3 regions of the Halomonas sp. M1 genome follow, and region 1 is predicted to be linked to each of the others. Evidence: predicted binding sites of a transcription regulator. Region 1 holds the regulator's gene; each other region holds the start of a gene.
What was found. Region 1 encodes sigma-54, which starts transcription at its own class of promoters, with help from an activator protein. Its sites were predicted from a motif close to TGGCACNNNNNTTGCTNT; they were not measured.
Positions count from the first base shown of each region.

Region 2: P8S54_RS15920 (circularly permuted type 2 ATP-grasp protein) is a predicted target of sigma-54. The motif match lies at 2,206-2,223, and genes of this name have one in related genera.
Region 3: glnA (glutamate--ammonia ligase) is a predicted target of sigma-54. The motif match lies at 2,114-2,131, and genes of this name have one in related genera.

Region 1 is NZ_CP121119.1:911,518-915,854, forward strand. Features, by position in the region: gene lptA (lipopolysaccharide transport periplasmic protein LptA) at 1-55, shown strand, start outside; gene lptB (LPS export ABC transporter ATP-binding protein) at 67-834, shown strand; gene P8S54_RS04160 (RNA polymerase factor sigma-54) at 940-2,355, shown strand; gene raiA (ribosome-associated translation inhibitor RaiA) at 2,443-2,751, shown strand; gene ptsN (PTS IIA-like nitrogen regulatory protein PtsN) at 2,756-3,226, shown strand; gene rapZ (RNase adapter RapZ) at 3,304-4,221, shown strand; gene P8S54_RS04180 (HPr family phosphocarrier protein) at 4,283-4,337, shown strand, end outside.
Region 2 is NZ_CP121119.1:3,469,395-3,473,731, reverse strand. Features, by position in the region: gene P8S54_RS15925 (alpha-E domain-containing protein) at 1-576, opposite strand, end outside; gene P8S54_RS15920 (circularly permuted type 2 ATP-grasp protein) at 581-2,065, opposite strand; gene P8S54_RS15915 (transglutaminase family protein) at 2,535-4,337, shown strand, end outside.
Region 3 is NZ_CP121119.1:2,718,047-2,722,383, reverse strand. Features, by position in the region: gene P8S54_RS12595 (DUF4124 domain-containing protein) at 1-278, opposite strand, end outside; gene glnA (glutamate--ammonia ligase) at 464-1,870, opposite strand; gene P8S54_RS12585 (hypothetical protein) at 2,427-3,047, shown strand; gene P8S54_RS12580 (acyltransferase family protein) at 3,057-4,094, opposite strand; gene P8S54_RS12575 (alpha/beta hydrolase-fold protein) at 4,248-4,337, shown strand, end outside.

The DNA of each region.
Region 1 (4,337 bases):
AGTCGACGGAAGCGAATCACAGCGTATTCGCATGACCCTACAGCCCGCGCAATAGGGAGTTCATTTGTGACAACCCCCAGCACCACAGCAACTAACGAAACTGCTCCGGTAAAAACGCTCTATGCTCATCACCTGGCTAAAAGCTATAAGCGTCGCCGGGTGGTGAAAGATATTAACCTAGAGATTACCCAAGGCAGCGTTGTGGGGCTACTCGGCCCGAACGGAGCGGGTAAAACCACCTCGTTTTATATGATCGTTGGGTTGGTTAAGTCTGACGCAGGCAGCGTCGGTATTGATGATCTAGACCTCACCCGCGCACCCATGCATGAACGGGCTATTGCAGGCATTGGCTACCTGCCCCAGGAAGCCTCTATTTTTCGTAAGCTTTCGGTCGCCGACAACATCATGGCAATACTTGAAACTCGAAAGGAGCTTGACCGTAGCGCCCGTGAACAGCGTCTAGAGTCGCTACTTGAAGACTTCCACATTACCCATATCCGCGACAACCTGGGCATGAGCCTATCCGGTGGCGAGCGTCGGCGCGTTGAAATTGCCCGCTCACTGGCAACCGAGCCTGTGTTTATTCTGCTAGATGAACCGTTCGCAGGCGTAGACCCTATTTCAGTGGGTGATATCAAAACGATTATACGCGCGCTCAAACAGCGACATATCGGTGTCCTCATCACCGACCATAACGTACGAGACACGCTCGATATCTGCGATATCGCCTATATCGTTGGCGATGGCCAAATCATTGCTAGCGGCGACCCACAGTCTATCCTCGATAACCAGAAGGTGCGCGACGTCTATCTCGGGGCTGATTTCCGCCTATAAACAGGCGCCTACCGACTAATTACTTTTAATGGCATGCTTATTGCACTTGCACCTGAGGATAACTCGCACTAGGGTGGAGCTTTCTGATTAACGAGTGGTTCTCAGATGGTCATGAAAGCTTCTCTTCAACTGCGTATCGGCACACAGCTGACCATGACACCTCAGCTGCAGCAGGCAATTGCGCTGCTCCAGCTCTCAACACTCGACCTGCGGCAAGAAATTCAGCAAGCGCTCGACGCTAACCCAATGCTGGAACAAGAGGATGAATTTGGCGAGCAGGCGGTCACCGAGACGCCGGAAGCAGAATGGGCTGAAAGTATCCCTAGTGAGCTTTCTGTGGATAGTGACTGGTCCGACACCTACCAAGATATGGGCAGCACGGGCGGTAGCAGCGAAGGGCCTGATTTTGAGCGCCAGGCAGCAGGACAAAGCCTGCACGGTCACCTGCTTTGGCAACTTGCCATGACCGACTTCACGCTACGTGAGCACACTATTGCCGAAAGCTTGATCGATGCCCTCGATGCCAATGGCTACATCACTCAGCCGCTTAACGACATCCGCGAAGGCTTAAAAGCTCAGGGCCTGGACGGCCTAAGCCAGCGTGAAGTAGAGAACACCCTGTTGCGCTTGCAGCAGTTTGAGCCCACCGGGGTCTTCGCGCGGGACTTACGCGAGTGCCTAATGCTTCAGCTAGCCACGCTCCCCGAGGAGACGCCGCTTTTAGTACCTGCCAAACGGCTGGTGCGTCAATTTCTTGAGGCACTCGGCAAAGACGATATACGGCTGCTTAAACGACGCTTGAGCCTGGATGATGAACAACTCGATGATGTTATTCGCCTCATTCGCAGCCTTGACCCGCGCCCCGGCAGTGCCTACGGCGACAGCGATGATAGCTATATAACCCCAGATTTGGTCGTGCGGCACGATAATGAAGGCTGGCACCTGGAACTTAATCCAGAAGCGTTGCCCCGGCTACGCATTCAGCCTGACTACGCAAGCTTGATAAAGCGTGCTGATAAAAGCCAAGATAACCAGTTCCTTAAAGAGCACCTTCAAGAAGCCCGCTGGCTAATTAAAAGCCTTTCGAGCCGAAATGATACGCTGCTGCGAGTGGGTCGAGAAATTATCGCGCGCCAGATTGGCTTTTTAGAGCATGGTGAAGAGTCGATGAAACCGTTAATTTTAGCGGACATAGCCGAAGCCGTGGAGATGCATGAGTCCACCATCTCCCGGGTGACCACTCAAAAGTATATTCATACGCCCCGAGGAGTATTTGAACTCAAGTATTTCTTTTCCAGCCAGGTCAGCGGCCAAGATGGTGGCGACAGCCACTCCAGCACCGCTATCCGCGCGCGGATTAAGAAGTTGGTGCAAGATGAGCCACCGGGCAAGCCGCTTTCCGACAGCCGTTTGGTGACGCTCTTGGAAGCAGGCGGAATTAGTGTTGCAAGGCGCACAGTCGCCAAATATCGAGAGTCAATGGGCATTCCCTCTTCAAGTGAACGGCGCCGTTTACGTTAGCGAACAAGGAAACACCGCTATAGGGCTTTGCAACAGCGTAAAAAGGGTTACAATCGAAGTACAGTCCCATGGATAAGGAGCACGTCAATGCAAGTAAATATCACTGGTCATCATGTAGATCTGACTGACGCCTTGCGTGACTACGTAAATGAAAAACTAGCGCGCGTTGAGCGCCACTACGACAACATTACGACAGTACAAGTGACCTTATCTGTTGAGAAAGAGCGACAGCAAGCTGCCTGCACTCTGCACGCAGCCGGGGCTGATCTTCACGCCGAAGCATTAGATAATGACATGTACGCCGCTATTGATGCTTTAGCGGATAAGATCGATCGTCAACTCGTTAAACACAAGGAAAAAGCACAAGCTCGCGCCCAAGGCGCTGGTGTGCGTTAATTCAATGACGTTGGAAACCATACTCCCCCCGGAGCGCGTGCTATACGACGTGCCCGGGGGCAGCAAAAAAAGGGTGCTGGAGTTTTTCAGCACCTTTATTGCCCAAAACACCCCTAGCCTGGATAGCCAGGAAGTCTTTAGCCGTTTAATTGGTCGCGAACGCCTGGGAAGTACTGGTATAGGTAATGGCGTTGCCATTCCCCATGCTCGAAGCCCCCACTGCATCGCCCCTATTGCCGGCTTTTTAAAGCTTGCCGAGCCAGTCGATTTCGATGCCATTGATGGCGACCCTGTCGATCTGGTGTTTGTCTTGTTGGTGCCGGAAGAAGCTGACGACACGCACTTAGCATTACTTGGGCAAGTTGCCACCATCATGAACGAGGCTGATACGCGACAACAGCTTCGGAAAAGTACTAGCCAGCGTGAACTTCTTGAGCTTATCACCTCAAAAATCCGTGAAAAATCGGCGCACTAAGCGTCTACCTCGACGCTAGCCGCTACCTTTCTTCATTTTAAGCCTCATTAATTTTTTGGCAGCCCAAGAGAAACTCTATGCAATTGGTGATCATTAGCGGCCGTTCTGGGTCCGGTAAATCTATCGCCTTACAAGCGTTAGAAGATCTTGGCTACTACGCCATCGACAACTTACCCGCGATGCTGCTTGGCTCTTTAGTAGATGAGCTGCGTGTTCAGGGTGGGCGTACCCATTTAGCGGTAAGCATTGATGCCCGTAACCTGCCAGCAGCTCTTGAGCGCCTGCCAACGCTACTTGAAGAGCTCAATCAGCGGCAGATTCGTTTCCAGGTAATTTACCTGACCACCGATGCAAGAATTTTATTAGAGCGCTACTCCGCTACACGTCGTCGACATCCGCTAACTCGCGATAGCGACATGACGCTTGAGGAAGCCATTAACAAAGAAGAAGAAACGCTGCTTGAGATACGCGACCTTGCTGATCTCATGATCGACACTTCACGGCTTTCGGTGCACGACTTACGTCGCCGTATTACCGATCAAGTCGCCCATCAGCATAGCGACCAGCTAACCCTCACCTTTGAGTCATTTGGCTACAAGCGGGGCGTACCCCTAGATGCCGATATTGTGTTTGATGTGCGCTGCTTACCTAACCCCTACTGGGACCCAACGCTACGTCAGTACACTGGCAGAGACGCTAACATTGTGGCTTTTCTCAGCAGCTACCCCATTGTCGATGCGATGAGCAACGACATTTACAGCTGGTTAGAGAAGTGGCTGCCGGCTTACCAAAACAGCCAGAGAAGCTATATGACCATTGCAATCGGTTGTACCGGCGGCCAGCACCGCTCTGTTTACATGGTGGAGGAACTCGCGCAACGGCTCGTAAAACACATAGGGGAAGTACAGCTAAGGCATCGAGAACTGGGACTTCAGTACACTCTCAGTGAACAACCGGCGCAACCATCACCTTCAGAACCAGTCGAACCTGAGTAGCTTTAACACCTTAGATGCACGTATCCAACAAGACGACACCACTCGGCAAAAAGGAACCAGGGTGCCAGAACGAAATTTAACCCTTACCAATCAGCGCGGCTTACACGCGCGAGCGG
Region 2 (4,337 bases), 1.2 Mb from region 1:
CAGCAGTTCTTCGGGGTTCTGGGGCAACAGGCTTGCCGAGCGAACGTCAACAATACGCGTGGTCATATCCGCCCGTTCAAGCTGGCGGCCCAGCTCGATAAAGGTACGTGCGGGGCCATGGCTTAACGTACCTTCAATCAAGCCCGTTAAGGTTTGGCAGCCGCGTATCACGTTTTTCAAAAACGTATCCCGCCGTCGGGGGCTAACGCCGCTTTCAACATGATCCGCAACATTGAGGTAGAGCTGATTGATCTCTTCCCAAATTTCCCGGGGCACCACATCCCGAGTGGTTCGTAAGTTTTCCCGGGCGCTAGCCAGCGCGGAAAGAATCGAACTGCCGTTTTGCGCATCGGCACACAAAAAATAGACCACGCTGCGCTCATCAAAGCTGGTGTGACGTGCATTGAACTCTTCCAGCGTGCCGGTCATTTCGATGAGAGGCGCCCAACCAAGCGGAAGAAGACGGGGCAAATCCAGCATCAGGTGGCTATTAACACTTAATAGCCGGGCGGTGTCTTCGGCACGCTCGATATAGCGCGCCATCCAGTAAAGGTTTTCTGCTACGCGTGACAACATGGCGCTAGGCTCCTTTCAGCTCAGCGGCAGGCGCCGCGTTCTCATCGGTTTCGACTATCCACGTGTCTTTGCTACCGCCGCCCTGAGAGGAGTTCACCACTAACGAGCCTTCCACCAGCGCTACGCGGGTTAAACCCCCGGTAGTAACATGGGTTTCCGGTCCAGACAGGATAAACGGGCGAAGATCCACATGGCGCGGCTGTGGTATGCCATTGGCAAGCGTAGGGGTAGTTGATAGCGCTAACGTAGGCTGAGCCATGTAGTTACGCGGGTTGGCTTTAATTAGCCGGGCAAACTCTTCACGGTCCTCTTTAGTGGAGCGCGGGCCAATCAGCATGCCGTAACCGCCAGATTCATTAGCGGGCTTCACCACCAACTCATCTAAATGTTCCAGCACGTATTTACGGTCATCTTCAAACATGCACAGGTAGCTCGGCACGTTGGGCAGCAGCGGCTCCTGATCCAGGTAATAGCGAATAATGTCAGGCACAAAGGCATAGACAACTTTATCATCGGCGACGCCGGCCCCAGGTGCATTGGCTAGTGCCACCTTGCCCGCTCGCCAGGAGCGCATTAAGCCCGCCACTCCCAGCATGGAGTCGGGATTAAACGCTTCTGGATCGAGGAACTCATCGTCGACGCGGCGGTAAATTACGTCGACGCGGCGCAACCCCTCGACGGTTCGCATGTAAACCACATCCTCATCGTCGACCAGCAGATCGCTGCCCTGCACCAGCTCAACCCCCATTTGCTGGGCTAAATAGGCGTGCTCAAAGTAAGCAGAGTTATAGATACCGGGGGTTAATACAACCACTTGCGGGTCATCCCCTGGGCGAGGCGACATCGCCGCCAACATGTCATAAAGCTGGGACACATAGTCATCCACAGGTAAAATCTTTCCCGAGGCAAATAGTTCCGGCAGCACGCGCTTAGTCACATTACGATTCTCCAGCATGTAAGAAACACCGGAGGGAATACGCAGATTGTCTTCCAGCACATAAAGCGTGCCATCTCCGCCACGCACTAAGTCCGACCCGCAAATATGCGCCCATACCCCGTGGGGCGGTTTCACTCCGACACACTGGGGCCGAAAGTTAACCGACTGGGCTAACACTTCAGCGGGTAACACTTTGTCTTTAATTACTTTTTGGTCATGATAAAGATCATCAATAAACAGGTTTAGCGCTTGTACTCGCTGCTTTAACCCGGCTTCTGTTTTGCGCCATTCACTGGCGGATATAATCCTTGGCACAATATCAAACGGCCAAGCCCGATCAATCATCGCCCCTTCGGAATACACGGTAAACGTAATTCCCATGGTGCGAATAGCAATTTCCGCTGCTGTTTTACGCTCAGCTAGCTCTTCACCGCTAAACCGCGCCAGCATATTGCACAGCTCATCTGCCGATGCACGGGGCTGCCCTGGCGCCGCTAACAGTTCATCGTAAAAGTCACGGCACACATAGTTATTCCAATTCACTTGGCTCATGGGCGCTCTCCTAGCGCAAGGGTAGAAGCGACATCTACATTAACCCTAGTGTAGGCCTGCCGCGCGCAATCTACGTAGCTAACGACACACATTAACCACTCATGTAGTTAACTACTCTTATAGTTAACTACACATGTAATTACGCAAAATACGTACCATCTTTCGCGTTATTTCAACGTTTAGGCAATTCATAAGAAGAGACTTAAATTTTCAGTCATTTATCAGCGCACCTTTTTGGTGTTTTACCACAACGACGGCTAAAAAAAGCACCATTAAAGTGCAAGCAATGCTTTGCCAAGGGTTTTAGTCGACTTTCCACACTTCTTAAACGCCTAGCGCAATATTGCAGCTGCAAAAAAGATCAACTGGAACGATACTTTTGTTACTTAACTTTTTAACTGTTGTTTTTCTTACCGATGCTAGCTAAACGTTAGATCGGTTGAACACGGCTTATTTTAGGGGCTGCCTCATGACCATTCGCGTTGCCTTGCATCACCGCACAACGTACCGCTTTGACCGACCCGTTCAATTATCGCCCCATGTGGTTCGCCTTCGCCCCGCGCCCCACTGCCGCACGCACATTGAAGCGTATTCGCTCAATATCTCGGGGGATGACCATTTTCTAAACTGGCAGCAAGATCCGTTCGGCAACTTTAATGCGCGTCTGGTTTTCCCCGAACCCCGCAAAGAGCTAACCATTGCCGTCGAGCTGATTGCACCAATGACGGTTATTAACCCGTTTGATTTTTTTCTGGATGATATTGCCCAAAAAATCCCGTTTACCTACCCCGAAGAGCTACGCAACGAGCTAAGCCCCTATCTGGAAGTGACCGAAGCAGGACCTCACCTGCTTGAATGGCTAGAAGAGGTGACTCGGGAGCCAACCACCGCGGTGGATTTTCTGGTGGCCCTTAATCAGCGGCTCCAGCATGACATCAGCTATCTAGTACGTATGGAGCCTGGGGTTCAAAGCTGTGAAGAAACCCTGTCTCTTGGCAGCGGCTCCTGTCGGGATAGCGCTTGGCTATTGGTGCAGATTCTGCGCCACTTAGGCTTAGCGGCACGCTTTGTCTCGGGCTACTTGATCCAGTTGACTCCTGATGTAAAAGCCCTGGACGGCCCCAGTGGCACCGACGTCGACTTCACCGACTTACACGCTTGGACAGAAGTATTTTTGCCCGGTGCTGGTTGGGTCGGGCTTGACCCCACCTCGGGCCTGTTTGCCGGTGAAGGGCACATCCCGCTTGCGGCTACACCCACCACCGGGAGTGCCGCCGCGATTACCGGTTTTTCGGAAAAGTGTGAGGCCACTTTTGATGTGGAGATGCGCGTGGAGCGCATCCACGAAGACCCTCGGGTCACCAAACCCTACAGTGACCAGCAGTGGCAACAAATTCTGCAGCTAGGCGACCAGGTGGACAGCGAACTCAACCGCCAAGACGTACGCTTGACCATGGGCGGCGAACCTACGTTTGTGTCCGTCGATGATATGGAAAGCCCTCAGTGGAATACCGATGCCCTGGGCGAACATAAACGCGAGCGTGCCGAAGCCCTCTTAACCCGCCTACAAACCGCCTATGCCCCTGGCAGCGTTATCCAACAGCAGCAGGGTAAATGGTACCCCGGAGAGCCACTGCCCCGCTGGGCACTGGCATGCTATTGGCGTAAGGATGGCGTGGCCCTGTGGCGCGACCCTAAATGGCTGGCCTGTATGGACGGCGCACCGAAGGTAGTTGTCGATGACGCCATGGCCCAGCAATTTACGCGTGCCCTTAGCGAGCGCCTGGATGTGGCAGAGCGCCACTGGATCCCAGCCTTTGAGGACGCTTACTACTACCTCTGGAAAGAGCAAACGCTTCCGGTAAGCGTTGACCCCCACAGCGCCGACTTAAAAGATGATGCAGAACGCCAGCGCTTGGCCCGTTTGCTGGAACAAGACCTGGGCGCCGCAGTGGGCTATGCCCTGCCTCTGCGCCACTCCATTGCCCACAACCACCGCTGGGAGAGCGGGCGCTGGCCGCTGAAGCGCGACCATCTCTTCCTTGTTCCCGGCGACTCACCCATGGGCCTGCGCCTGCCGCTTTCCGCGTTGCCCTGGGCCGACCCAGAAGATCAACCACAGCCCCAGTCGCTGTTTGCCCCCCGTCCTGAGATCGGCGACATCCATGGTGAAGTAGCCAGACGTAACGCCGAACAGCACCTTTTCACCAGCGCCGAGCGCCAGGGCCAAAGCTTACACCCCAGCCACAGCCACCCCGAAGGTGAAGCCGTT
Region 3 (4,337 bases), 1.8 Mb from region 1:
ATCACAAAGCGGTCGTAAGGCATAAAGGGCTGCCCAGGGCTACCCTGGCGACGCGGCGCCGATGGGGCAGCGCGGGGAGACGTGGAAACGCTCGGCAGCGGTGCTAACGTCAGCGCTTCGCCGCCGCGCTCCGGGTTATCGGTAAAGGTGACCCTGCCCTGCTCATCCAGCACTCGGTAAACCGTTTGTGCTTGCGCAGCGCTTACCCACAGGCACAGCACGAGCAAAGTGCCTGTTAATAAACTCTTTTTTGCCTCAAAACGCCGCCCAAATGCCATCGCGCCCCTTCCTTTACATTGTTTGTGCCAATAAAAAACCCCGCCGAGGCGGGGTTTCAGTGCTTATTTCAGTACTGATATAAGTGCTGGTAACAGTACTTACTACCGTACTTGTTAGCGCATTTACTTCGCTACTGACAACCACCGCCGGGGTGATAGTAGCAGCTAGGTATTAATAACGCTGATTAGCAGCTGTAGTACATGTCGAACTCAATGGGGTGAGTCGTCATGCGGATACGCTCAACGTCTTCCATCTTCAGTTCGATGTAGGCGTCGATCATTTCGTCGGTGAACACGCCACCTTCGGTTAGGAACGCGCGGTCAACATCGAGTGCTTCCAGCGCTTGATCCAGGCTGTTTGCAACGGTCGGCACTGACTTGCCTTCTTCTGGCGGCAGGTCGTACAGGTTCTTATCCATCGCATCGCCAGGATGGATCTTGTTCTTGATACCGTCGATACCGGCCATCAGCATGGCGGCAAACGCCAAGTAGGGGTTGGCCGTCGGATCAGGAAAGCGCGTTTCGACACGCTTGCCTTTCGGGCTAGCCGTGTACGGAATACGGATAGAAGCAGAACGGTTGCGGGCACTGTAGGCCAGCATTACCGGCGCTTCAAAACCAGGTACCAAACGCTTGTAAGAGTTAGTCGACGCGTTAGTGAAGGCGTTCAGAGCGCGGGCGTGCTTGATGATGCCGCCAATGTAGTAAAGCGCCATTTCAGACAGGCCAGCGTACTCGTCACCGGCGAACTGGTTCTGACCATCTTTCCAGAAGGACTGGTGGATGTGCATACCTGAACCGTTATCGCCCACCAGGGGCTTCGGCATAAAGGTAGCCGTTTTGCCGTAAGCGTGAGCCACATTGTGGATCACGTACTTCATTTCCTGAACTTCGTCAGCCTTCTTCACCAGCGTGTTGAACTTAACGCCGATTTCGTTCTGACCCGCGTTGGCAACCTCGTGGTGATGAACTTCCACGGTCTGGCCAATCGCTTCCAGGGTGTTACACATAGCACCACGAATATCATGGAAGCTATCTACCGGGGGAACCGGGAAGTAACCGCCTTTTACGCGCGGACGGTGACCTAGGTTGCCGCCCTCAACAACGTTGTCGGTAGCCCAGGCGCCTTCGTCAGAGGTGATTTTGTACATAGAGCCCTGGATATCGGACTTCCAGTGCACTTCATCAAAAATAAAGAATTCAGGCTCAGGGCCAAAGAAAGCCGTATCGCCCAGGCCGGTAGACTGCAGGTAGGCTTCTGCACGCTTAGCAATAGAACGTGGGTCGCGGTCGTAGCCCTGCATAGTAGCCGGCTCGATAATGTCGCAACGCAGGATCAGGGTAGCGTCTTCGGTGAAGGGGTCCAGGAAACCAGTACCGTCTTCTGGGCGCAGAATCATGTCGGATTCATTGATGCCCTTCCAGCCGTTGATGGAAGAACCATCAAACATCTGGCCGTTTTCAAAAAACTCCTCGTTCACATCCCGAGCAGGAACAGTAACGTGCTGCTCTTTACCGCGGGTGTCGGTGAAACGCAGGTCTACCCACTTAACATCATGTTCTTCAATTAGCGCGAGAGTCTTGGCTGACATAGTGTCCTCCGGTATGAGCGTGGCTTAAAGCGTAAAACAGAAAGCTATCGATAAAAATGTTATTCGACAAAACATTCAACACGCTAAGGGCATGTGTCACGTTTGTCATTCTTCTTCGCTCAACGTTTGTCTGGCGGTAAAGAGCAAAACGTCCAGCGATATTCCAAACCGGCTATTGTTGTAGCACGCCACAGGGCTTCTGCCTACGACACGCTAGCCGCTAAACAACTGTTTCCAAAATATAAAGCACAGAGCATGCCAACTTTGCACCAATATGGCATTAAAAAATAGCAAGCCATTGTATTTATTAATTTAAAACTTCTCTCACTATGCCTCTTCATGTGGCATGACGCCTATAAGAGCAGCCCTGCCTTGCCATCAACCCAGAAAAACGCACCAAAAACACACAAGCAAACACCTATATGCATCAACTTGGTGCATAAAAAAACCCACAACCTTCATTTGTGTTAAGCAACTTTCACTTGCTACTTAAAGAAACCAAGAACTACAATAAATTACAAACTTTATAGGTTTCATAACATGGGAAGCCGCTTTCATGGGTACGGTCTGCTTTATTGTTGATGCGCTGGTAACGGGTGCCCGTTTACCACGCCACCTCCACTCCATTCGGCAGTCCGGCCATTCAGACCATCTAGTGCCCATTATTGTCACTCATACCCGTGCTGATAATCGCTTGGCGGACTTGGAGCAGCGCTACCAAGTGCACTGCATAATTACACCCTCCCGCCCACTGGGTGCACGCCTGAACCAAGCTGCTTATATCAGCCAAGCGGAGTGGCTGTTTATCGCGCTAAAGAAAAAAACCATCGCCCCAGAGCAGTGGGACGAGATTATTGCCCAGCTAGATACCTCTTCTCTCGACGCATTGATCATTGTAAGTGCACCGCCGCGCTTTTCTTCGCGCCTCCTGCAACGTTTTATAGGCTCTGCCATTACGGTGCCACCTTACATCGCGATTCGACGCGCCTGGTTAGAACGCTTAGGCGGGTTTGACCCCGAACTGGATGAGCCAGCGTTGGTAGACTTACTGCAGCGCCTTTATGCCTGCCCCACACGCCTAAAAACCATCAGTAGCAAGACTCTACGCTCACAGCACGGCTTATTTGTTAAAGACGATGCACGTTACCCACTCCACGCTTCACACCTAATCCCTTAATTCCCGCGTTTATACTTTTAAACGTTTGCCAAAAAGCATGGCGCCCCAGGTAGTCGTATTCGCCAATTTGTTGAGCGCTATAGAGCCGATAACCCCCACTACAATCAGCAGCACAGCGTATACAGGCAGGGGAAGCGCTGTGGGCCCGACAAAAAAATCTGTGATTGCAAAAAACATCGGGTGGGCAAGGTAGATACCAAACGAATACGCATTGATATAGCGTACCCAAGGCGGCGCTCGGCGCCCCTTTAAGTAGCGCATTGCCCACAGCGTGAACAACACAAAAAAAGGAATCACCCAGACCTCTTTGGATGAAAAGGCCAGCCATCCCGCAAAGGTGGCCATCACAATGCAAACCACTAGCCCCATCAGCCATCTTGGCCGAGCCAACACACGTATCCAAGCGGGTAACTGAACCGTTTCCATTTGAGACACTGCAGACGGCATTAAAAGGTAGTAGCGCACCAGCGCGAGCGCCAAAAAGAAGAGATACACCCAGCCCAACGGGGCAATCCAAAGCAAATAGCCAGGCGGCGCTACCTCAAGCCAATAAGCTAAACCCCAGTAAGCCATGCTTACGATGCAGCTACCCCATAGCCAGGGCATAGGGTCAAAGCGCCATAGCTGCCAGCGGGTAAATAGCCAGTAGGCCGTGTAAAACTGCATAGCAATAATCAAGAAGTACCCATGCCAACCTGCAAAAACAAAATACTCCGTTGCATTGCTAATAAAGCCAACCGGCTCATCGCTGTTTTGTAAACGCATCCATTCAGCCGTCGAATAAATGAATCCATATACCAAATAGGGCAGCATGACGTACTTAACCCGCTGCCCGAGGAACCCCGACGGCACTTGTTTGTTGTATCGAACGGCAAACACAAATATCGAAATAAACAAAAAAATAGGCGTGCCAAGCACCAGCGGAATACGCATCAGATCGGTAAATACATTATCAACACGCTGATTTATATGGTCGAGCCAGTGAAATAAGAAAACAGCGATACACCCATAAGCACGCAACCAGTAAATTTCCTCAACCTTCTGCATCCACCCTCCCAATGAGAAAACACCCTGCTAGGCTAAGATATGCGGCATAACCCTAACTAAGGCGTACGACGTTTGTAACGTAATTTAATTCCTGGAGGCCACGTGCTCATCTCTTCTTTAGCGTATTTTTTTAAGCGCGTTTGGCGCAGTTTAATTGCTTTTACCATTGGTTTGGCGATAAGCAGTAACACGATGGCTGGCGATATATCCCGCGAGCAATTCACCTCACCCACGCTAGGTCAC